2 regions of the Klebsiella sp. WOUb02 genome follow, and region 1 is predicted to be linked to the other one. Evidence: predicted binding sites of a transcription regulator. Region 1 holds the regulator's gene; the other holds the start of a gene.
The links. The regulator PhoB, encoded in region 1, activates phosphate uptake and scavenging genes when phosphate is short. The targets are predictions, from matches to a motif close to CTGTCATAAAACTGNCNNAT.
Positions count from the first base shown of each region.

Region 2: serA (phosphoglycerate dehydrogenase) is a predicted target of PhoB. The motif match lies at 1,750-1,769, and genes of this name have one in related genera.

Region 1 is NZ_CP170110.1:2,535,452-2,539,973, forward strand. Features, by position in the region: gene brnQ (branched-chain amino acid transporter carrier protein BrnQ) at 1-96, opposite strand, end outside; partial or broken gene phoR (phosphate regulon sensor histidine kinase PhoR) at 505-1,801, opposite strand; gene phoB (phosphate response regulator transcription factor PhoB) at 1,823-2,512, opposite strand; gene sbcD (exonuclease subunit SbcD) at 2,694-3,896, shown strand; gene sbcC (exonuclease subunit SbcC) at 3,893-4,522, shown strand, end outside.
Region 2 is NZ_CP170106.1:298,459-302,980, reverse strand. Features, by position in the region: gene ABOC21_RS03590 (DUF2238 domain-containing protein) at 1-295, opposite strand, end outside; gene serA (phosphoglycerate dehydrogenase) at 332-1,564, opposite strand; gene rpiA (ribose-5-phosphate isomerase RpiA) at 1,833-2,492, opposite strand; gene argP (DNA-binding transcriptional regulator ArgP) at 2,660-3,553, shown strand; gene ABOC21_RS03570 (oxidative stress defense protein) at 3,607-4,374, opposite strand; gene argO (arginine exporter ArgO) at 4,458-4,522, opposite strand, start outside.

The sequences.
Region 1 (4,522 bases):
CATGGGAGGGAAGATGATGTTGCCTGCGCCGACGAACAGCGCGAAGGTCATAAAGCCCAGCGCGATGATGTCGCGAGATTTTAACTGATGGGTCATAAATTCATACTGCCTGTGGATGTGGTGGTGTTAAACGGAAAAATACCGTGCCTTCCCTTAGGGATGATACAGCGGCTATTGCCGGAAACTCAGCGAGATATGCTCCCGAAGCGGCGTGGGAAAGAATTGTTTTTTGAATTACCACGCAAAAGCAGTCTGTCTACGACTGCTGGGGCGCAATTTAAACGCTTATAACGTTTTAAAGCAAGGCGGGATCGCAAAAGCAGATGATTATGCTAAGTCTTAATTTATATCCAGCTCTATTGACCATAATGAAGGAAAACATATGGCTAATCATGCGAACAAAAAAGCAGCGGACGTTCGTTAATTACGCAGCGGAAAATTGACTGCAAACGAAAATGACCAGCCGAAGCTGGTCATTGACAAGTTATGTTGACAGCGCGGCGGCTAGCCGCTTTTTTTGGCAATTAAACGTTCCGGCAGCAGGAAGCTAAACCGCGTGCCTTTGCCGGGCGTACTCTCAATATCCAGCCGGCTATCGTGATGATTGACCGCATGCTTGACGATCGCCAGCCCCAGGCCGCTGCCTCCGGTTTGCCGCGAGCGCGCTTTATCCACGCGATAGAAGCGCTCGGTGAGCCGCGGAATATGCTCGGGCGCAATCCCCGGGCCGTTATCCTCGACGCTAAACAGGGCGCCGTGCGGCGCTTTCTGCCAGCTGACGGTAACCTCCGTGCCCTCCGGAGTATGACTAATCGCGTTATACACCAGATTTGAGATCGCGCTGCGCAGTTGCTCTTCATTGCCGAGAACCTGCAAAGACTCGTCGACCACAAAGTGCAGGATATGCTTTTTCTGGCTAAGGGTTTGCGCCTCGCGCTCGACAACCCGCAGCATCGTCGGCACGTCGATTTTGTCGTTCATCGCCAGAACCGGGGCCGCTTCAATACGCGACAGCGTCAGCAGTTGTTTAACCAGCCCCTCCATGCGCTGGGTCTGCTCGCGCATGGTATGCAGAGCCTTTTCCCGCGTCACCCCTTCCAGCACCTGCTCCTGCATCATCTCCAGATACCCCTGCAGCACCGTTAGCGGCGTGCGCAGACTCGTGGCTGACGTTGGCAAAAAAGTTGCGCCGCGCCCCTTCAAGCTGGTGCATCTGCGTCACGTCGCGCGCCACCATCAGCATCTGCTTGTCGCTGTAGGGCATCACGCGGATTTCCAGATGGCGCGAGTTATTAAGGACCAGATTGAGCGGTTTGCTGAAGTCCTTGCTTTTTAGGTAGCTGGCGAATTCAGGGTAGCGCAGGAGGTTAAGGATGTTTTGTCCGCTGTCGTCCGGCCAGCGCAGATTGAGGATCTGCTGTGCGAGGCCGTTACACCAGAAGATCGCCCCCTCCTCCGTGGTTAGCACCACCGCGTCGGGCAACGACTCCGCTCCGCTGCGAAAGCGTTTGATCAGGCTGCCCAGCTCGCGCCGGCGCTTTTTATTACGCATCTGCATCTGATGGAGGCCGTACAGCAGCGGTTCCCAGCTGCCGCTTCCCGGCGGTGGCGTCATGCTGCGGTCTACCCACAGCCACCACGAAAGACGCAGTAAATTCCAGAAATGCCAGATAAGAAGTCCGGTCACCGCCGCCAGTAAAAACCACGGTAAATGACCAAATACCGCCCCGAGAATCAGGGCCGGGATACAACATAAGAAAAGCTCAAGCGCCAGCCTTTTCCATGACAGCCGTTCCAGCACGGTTCACACTCCTGTCGACATTCAGAAACGGGCGGAGAAACGATATCCCGTGCCGCGAACCGTTTGTACCATCCGGTCATGGCCACTCTGTTCCAGCGCTTTACGCAGACGGCGAATATGCACGTCTACCGTTCGGTCTTCTACATACACGTTAGTCCCCCAGACGTGATTCAGCAGCTGCTCGCGGCTGTATACGCGTTCCGGGTGGGTCATAAAGAAGTGCAATAGCTTAAACTCGGTCGGCCCCATATCCAGCGGGTTTTCGCCGGTCATCACGCGATGGGAGGAAGGATCGAGGCTCAGCCCCTGCATTTCAATCACCTCTTCCACCGCCATCGGGGAGATTCGCCGCATCACGGCTTTGATTCGCGCCACCAGCTCTTTCGGCGAGAAAGGCTTGGTGATGTAATCATCGGCGCCGGTCTCCAGGCCGCGAACGCGATCTTCCTCTTCACCGCGCGCGGTCAGCATCACGACCGGAATATCGCGGGTCATCGCCTCACGCTTAAGCTGCTTAATAAACTGCAGACCCGACCCGCCCGGCAGCATCCAGTCAAGGAGAATCAGATCGGGCCAGGGTTCATTGAGTTGGTTCACCGCGCTGTCAAAATCTTCCGCCTCGACGGGCTGAAAGCCGTTTTGCTCCAGAACAAAACAGACCATTTCGCGAATTGGAGCTTCATCTTCAACGACCAGAATTCTTCTCGCCATTATTTACCCTGTGTTTTTTAGCCATCAGTATAGAGTGCGGCGCCATTATGCGTCAGTTTTGTGACAGATTTATGAAAAAAAGGGGCGTATGACGATCGAGGATTTTGCATTGTGACACGCACTTAACTCCCTTTCCGTCAATGGTATACTGGCGGCAACGCTCTCAGGCTACGGAATATCTATGCGCATCATTCACACCTCTGACTGGCATCTCGGACAAAACTTTTACAGCAAAAGCCGCGCCGCTGAGCATGCGGCCTTTCTCGACTGGCTGCTGGCCAGCGCGCAGGAGCACGAGGTCGATGCCATTATCGTCGCCGGCGATATCTTTGATACCGGCTCGCCGCCGAGCTACGCCCGCGAGCTGTATAACCACTTCGTGGTTCAGCTTCAGCAAACCGGCTGTCGGCTGGTGGTGCTGGCGGGCAATCATGACTCGGTCGCCACGCTGAATGAATCGCGCGACATCCTGGCCTTTTTAAAAACCACGGTCGTGGCTAACGCCGGCCACGCCCCCTTCGTTCTGCCGCTGCGCGACGGCGCGCCGGGGGCGATATTCTGTCCGGTCCCGTTCCTGCGCCCCCGCGAGCTGGTCACCAGCCAGGCCGGGCACTCCAGCGGTGAAAAGCAGCAGCTGCTGCTCACCGCCATCAGCGACTACTATCAGCAGCAGTACCAGCAGGCCTGCGCCCTGCGCGGCGACCGATCGCTGCCGATTATCGCCAGCGGCCACCTGACCACCGTCGGCGCCAGCAAAAGCGACGCGGTGCGCGAGATCTATATCGGCACCCTCGACGCCTTCCCGGCCAGCCATTTTCCCCCTGCCGACTATATTGCGCTGGGCCATATCCACCGGGCGCAGATCGTCGGCGGCTGCGAGCATATCCGCTACAGCGGCTCGCCGATCTCCCTGAGCTTCGATGAGACCGGGAAAAATAAAAGCGTCAATCTGGTGACCTTTACCGACGGCCGTCTGACGGACGTAAGTCCGCTGGCGGTGCCGGTTGTCCAGCCGCTGGCGGTGCTAAAGGGCGATTTTGCCAGCATCTGCGAACAGCTTGACCGCTGGCAGGATAGCGCGGATCTGCCCGCCGCCTGGCTGGATATTGAAATCACCAGCGACGAATATCTGCACGATATCCAGCGCCAGATTCAGACCCGCTGCGAAACGCTGCCGGTGGAAGTGCTGCTGGTGCGCCGCAGCCGCGCCCAGCGCGAGCGCATCCTCGCCGGCGAACGGCGGGAAACCCTCAGCGAACTGCGGGTTGAGGAGGTTTTTGCCCGTCGCCTGGCGCTGGAGAGCCTCGAAGAGCCGCAGCAGCAGCGCCTCGAGCAGCTGTTTAACGAAACGCTGCACAGCCTGAACGGTGAGGAGCGCCTGTGAAAATTCTGAGCCTGCGCCTGAAAAACCTTAACTCGCTGAAAGGCGAGTGGAAAATCGATTTCACCGCCGAACCGTTCGCCAGCAACGGGCTGTTTGCAATCGTCGGGCCGACGGGGGCCGGGAAAACGACCCTGCTGGACGCCATTTGCCTCGCGCTGTACCACGAAACGCCGCGCCTGAGCAGCGTGTCGCAATCGCAAAACGATCTGATGACCCGCAATACCGCCGAATGCCTGGCTGAAGTTGAATTTGAGGTCAAAGGTATCGCCTACCGCGCCTTCTGGAGCCAGAACCGCGCGCGCAACCAGCCCGACGGCAACCTGCAGGCGCCCCGCGTCGAGCTGGCCCGCTGCGACGATGGGCAAATCCTCGCCGACAAAGTCAAAGACAAGCTGGAGATGACCGCCTCGCTCACCGGCCTCGATTACGGCCGCTTTACCCGCTCGATGCTCCTCTCCCAGGGCCAGTTCGCCGCCTTTCTTAACGCCAAACCCAAAGAGCGCGCCGAGCTGCTGGAGGAGCTCACCGGCACCGAAATTTACGGTCAGATCTCCGCCCAGGTGTTTGAAAAGCATAAACTCGCCCACAGCGAGCTGGAAAAACTGCAGGCCCAGGCCTCCGGCGTT
Region 2 (4,522 bases), on a different replicon from region 1:
GTTTATCGTACGGATTGCGGCTTAGGTTCAGCCACGCCTGCACGTCAAAACCAATTGGCACTTTGGCATAGGTATACATCCCGCCCACCATCAGAATAACGGCGTGAAAGAAGATAAGCGTGTACAGGAGCGGCGTGAGCGGGTAGCGCGAACGCGTCGCCAGCAACAGCGGAACGATGATAATGACCGGTGTCACTTCCATCAGCCACGTGAGGCGGTCATGAGTGCCAAATCCTGTCCATGCCAGGATCAGCAGCAGGAGCAAAACGCCGGTATTAAGCAGAGTTTTATGCATAGGTTAAAGGGATCCCCGCAGGGATCCTTTAGTTAATCAGAACAACAGACGCGCGCGGATGGTGCCCGGAATCGCCTTCATCGCCTGCAGCGCCTGCTGCGCCACGTCCTCGTCAGCTTCAATATCGATAACCACGTAGCCCATCTGCGGGGTGGTCTGTAGATACTGCGCCGCGATGTTGATGCTCTGAGCGGCAAAGATTTGGTTGATTGCGGTCAGCACGCCGGGGCGGTTTTCGTGGATATGCAGTAGACGGCGGCCGCCGTGCAGCGGCAGCGACACTTCCGGGAAGTTAACCGCGGAAAGGGTTGAGCCGTTGTCGGAGTACTTCGCCAGCTTGCCCGCCACTTCCAGACCGATGTTCTCCTGAGCTTCCTGGGTAGAACCGCCGATATGCGGCGTCAGGATCACGTTGTCGAACTCGCACAGCGGCGAGGTGAACGGATCGCTGTTGGTCGCCGGTTCGGTCGGGAAGACGTCAATTGCCGCGCCCGCCAGATGCTTGCTCGCCAGCGCAGCGCAGAGGGCCGGAATATCGACCACGGTGCCGCGAGAGGCGTTGATCAGCAGCGCGCCAGGCTTCATCAGCGCCAGCTCTTCCGCGCCCATCATATTTTTGGTGGAGGCATTTTCCGGCACGTGCAGGCTCACCACGTCGCTCATATTCAGCAGGTCGGAGAGATGCTGTACCTGGGTGGCGTTACCGAGCGTCAGTTTGCTTTCAATATCATAGAAATAGACGTGCATCCCCAGCGATTCGGCCAGAATGCCCAGCTGCGTACCGATATGGCCGTAGCCGATAATACCGAGCTTTTTGCCGCGCGCTTCAAAGCTGCCGACCGCCAGTTTGTTCCACACGCCGCGGTGCGCTTTGGCGTTCGCTTCAGGGACGCCGCGCAGCATCAGCAGCAGCTCGCCAATGACCAGTTCGGCAACGGAGCGGGTGTTAGAAAACGGGGCGTTAAAGACCGGGATACCGCGTTTAGCCGCCGCGTCCAAATCTACCTGGTTGGTACCGATGCAGAAGCAGCCGACGGCGACCAGCTTTTCTGCGGCAGCGAAAACCTCTTCCGTCAGATGAGTACGGGAACGCAGGCCAATAAAATGGGCATCACGGATCGAGGCCTTCAGCGCTTCGTTATCGAGCGCGCCTTTGTGAAATTCAATGTTGGTATAGCCTGCAGCGCGGAGGTTATCCACCGCCTTTTGATGCACGCCTTCAACCAGCAGAAACTTAATCTTGTCTTTTTCCAGTGATACCTTAGCCATTTCCCCGTCCTGTTTTGTCTTATCTGATGTCGTGCGGAACGACACTTCATCCCAGCAACATATCAAAAAAAACTATCGCAGCAATATGAACGTTTGCGTCGACGTCCTGAAGAAATATCACTCAGAGGGAAATAGCAGGACAAAAAACCAGAAAGGGAAAGAAAGGTAGATTGTTACTCAGGCTAGTTGCATAAATGTGACAGAAGTCACCGAATTCATCCTGACGAAAAAATATTTGCGAGGGAGCGATTCGCTCCCTCCGAGCGGATTATTTTACGATGGTTTTGACGCCATCGGCGGTGCCGATCAGCGCGACATCGGCGCCACGGTTGGCGAACAGCCCCACGGTCACGACGCCTGGGATACCGTTAATGGCATTTTCCAGCGCGATCGCGTCGAGGATCTCGAGGCCGAAAACATCGAGGATGACGTTGCCGTTATCGGTGATCACGCCCTGACGATACTCCGGACGGCCGCCCAGCTTCACCAGTTCGCGCGCCACGGCGCTACGAGCCATAGGAATAACTTCTACCGGCAGCGGGAATTTGCCGAGGATATCGACCTGCTTGGAGGCGTCAGCGATACAGATAAACTTGTCCGCGACCGAGGCGATAATCTTCTCGCGGGTCAGCGCCGCGCCGCCGCCTTTAATCATCTGCATATGGCCGTTGATCTCATCCGCACCGTCCACGTAAATACCTAAACGGTCGACGCTATTGAGATCGAATACCGGAATGCCCAGGCTTTTCAGCTTTTCGGTGGAGGCATCGGAGCTGGAAACGGCCCCCTCAATCTGCCCCTTCATTGTGCCCAGCGCATCAATAAAATGCGCGGCCGTGGAGCCGGTGCCGACTCCCACGATGGTGCCCGGCTGTACATACTGCAATGCCGCCCAGCCTACTGCTTTCTTCAGTTCATCTTGCGTCATGGTTATGGTCCGAGATGTGAATACCTGAGGCGCATTATAGAACATCGGGGGTGTTATTGTCCCTGCGACGGGGATCACACATCTGAGCAGACTATTTTCGTCTTCATCAAAAAGAAATTTATGTCATAGTGCAAGTTAATGAAAAGTTATGGGGGTACGCCAGAGCAATGAAACGACCGGACTACAGAACACTACAAGCGCTGGACGCGGTGATAAGAGAACGTGGGTTTGAGCGCGCCGCGCAGAAGCTATGCATTACACAGTCCGCCGTCTCTCAGCGTATTAAACAGCTGGAAAACATGTTCGGCCAGCCGCTGCTGGTGCGTACCGTACCGCCGCGTCCGACCGAGCAGGGGCAGAAGCTGCTGGCCCTGCTGCGCCAGGTTGAGCTGCTGGAAGAGGAGTGGCTGGGCGATGAACAAACCGGCTCGACGCCGCTGCTGCTGTCGCTGGCGGTAAACGCCGACAGCCTGGCGACCTGGCTGCTGCCGGCGCTCTCCAGCGTGCTTTCCGACTCCCCTATTCGCCTGAATCTGCAGGTGGAAGACGAAACCCGCACCCAGGAGCGCCTGCGCCGCGGCGAGGTGGTCGGAGCGGTCAGTATCCAGCCGCAGGCGCTGCCAAGCTGCCTGGTCGATCAGCTCGGGGCGCTGGACTATCTGTTTGTCGCCTCGAAAGAGTTTGCGCAACGCTATTTTCCCAACGGCGTAACCCGCTCGGCGCTGCTCAAAGCGCCGGTGGTGGCCTTCGATCATCTCGACGATATGCACCAGGCGTTTTTGCAGCAGAACTTCGATTTGCCGCCGGGCAGCGTGCCATGTCATATCGTTAACTCATCGGAAGCCTTTGTGCAGCTCGCGCGCCAGGGCACCACCTGCTGTATGATCCCACATCTGCAGATTGAGAAAGAGCTGAACAGCGGCGAGCTTATCGATTTAACGCCGGGCCTGTTCCAGCGCCGGATGCTCTACTGGCATCGTTTCGCGCCGGAAAGCCGAATGATGCGCCGGGTCACCGATGCGCTGATTGCCTACGGCCACAAGGTGCTGCGCCAGGACTAAACGCCGGGCATAAAAAAAGCCACTTCAGCTGAAGTGGCTTTTTTGCATCTGGCTTACTGCGCCGCGGCGGCCGGTTTCTCCGGCTGGGCTGGCTGAGCCGGCTGGGCTGACTGACCCGGCTGCAGCTCAAAGACCACATCCACCTGATCGTCGAACTGGATCGTCGCCTGCTCGTAGGTTTCCTGAGCGGAAACCGGCGCGGCATCGGCGGCTTTCATCATGCGAACCATCGGGCTCGGCTGATAGTTCGAGACATGGTAGCGAACGCTATAAACCGGGCCCAGCTTGCTGTGGAAGCCGGCAGCCAGCTCCTGAGCCTGGTGCACGGCGTCGTCGATCGCCGCCTTACGCGCCTTATCTTTATAGGCGTCCGGTTGCGCAACGCCCAGCGACACCGAGCGAACTTCGTTCAGACCGGCCTTCAGCGCGCCGTCCAGCAGACCGTTAAGCTTGTCCAGCTGGCGCAACGTCACTTCGACGGTGCGCACGGCGCGGTAGCCTTTCAGGATGCTTTTGCCGTTCTGGTAATCATAGTCAGGCTGGGTACGCAGGTTCGCGGAGTTGATATCCTTCTTGGCGATGCCGTTCTTTTCCAGGAAAGAGAGGTATTGCGCAACGCGGTCATCGGCCTGCTTTTTCGCCGATGCGGCATCTTTCGCGGCCACGTTGACCTCAATTGCCAGGGTCGCAATATCGGGCGCCGCAGCAACGCTGGCGGTCCCCGAAGTCACAATGTGGGGGCCATTTGGCAATTCATTTGCCTGAGCCGCCATTGAGCTGAATCCGATTGCTGCCGCCAGGGCCATGAGCTTTAACTTCACTGTCGTTTCTCCATCTACATTGGTCGCCGATATACGGACGCATGTCAGCAAGCTTAACGCGTATACGCGGAAAGTCCATCGGACTAAGCCTGGTTGAACAAAACCTGTAGGTGTAGAAGGCCATCTTTCGCCAGCTGGACGGCAATCA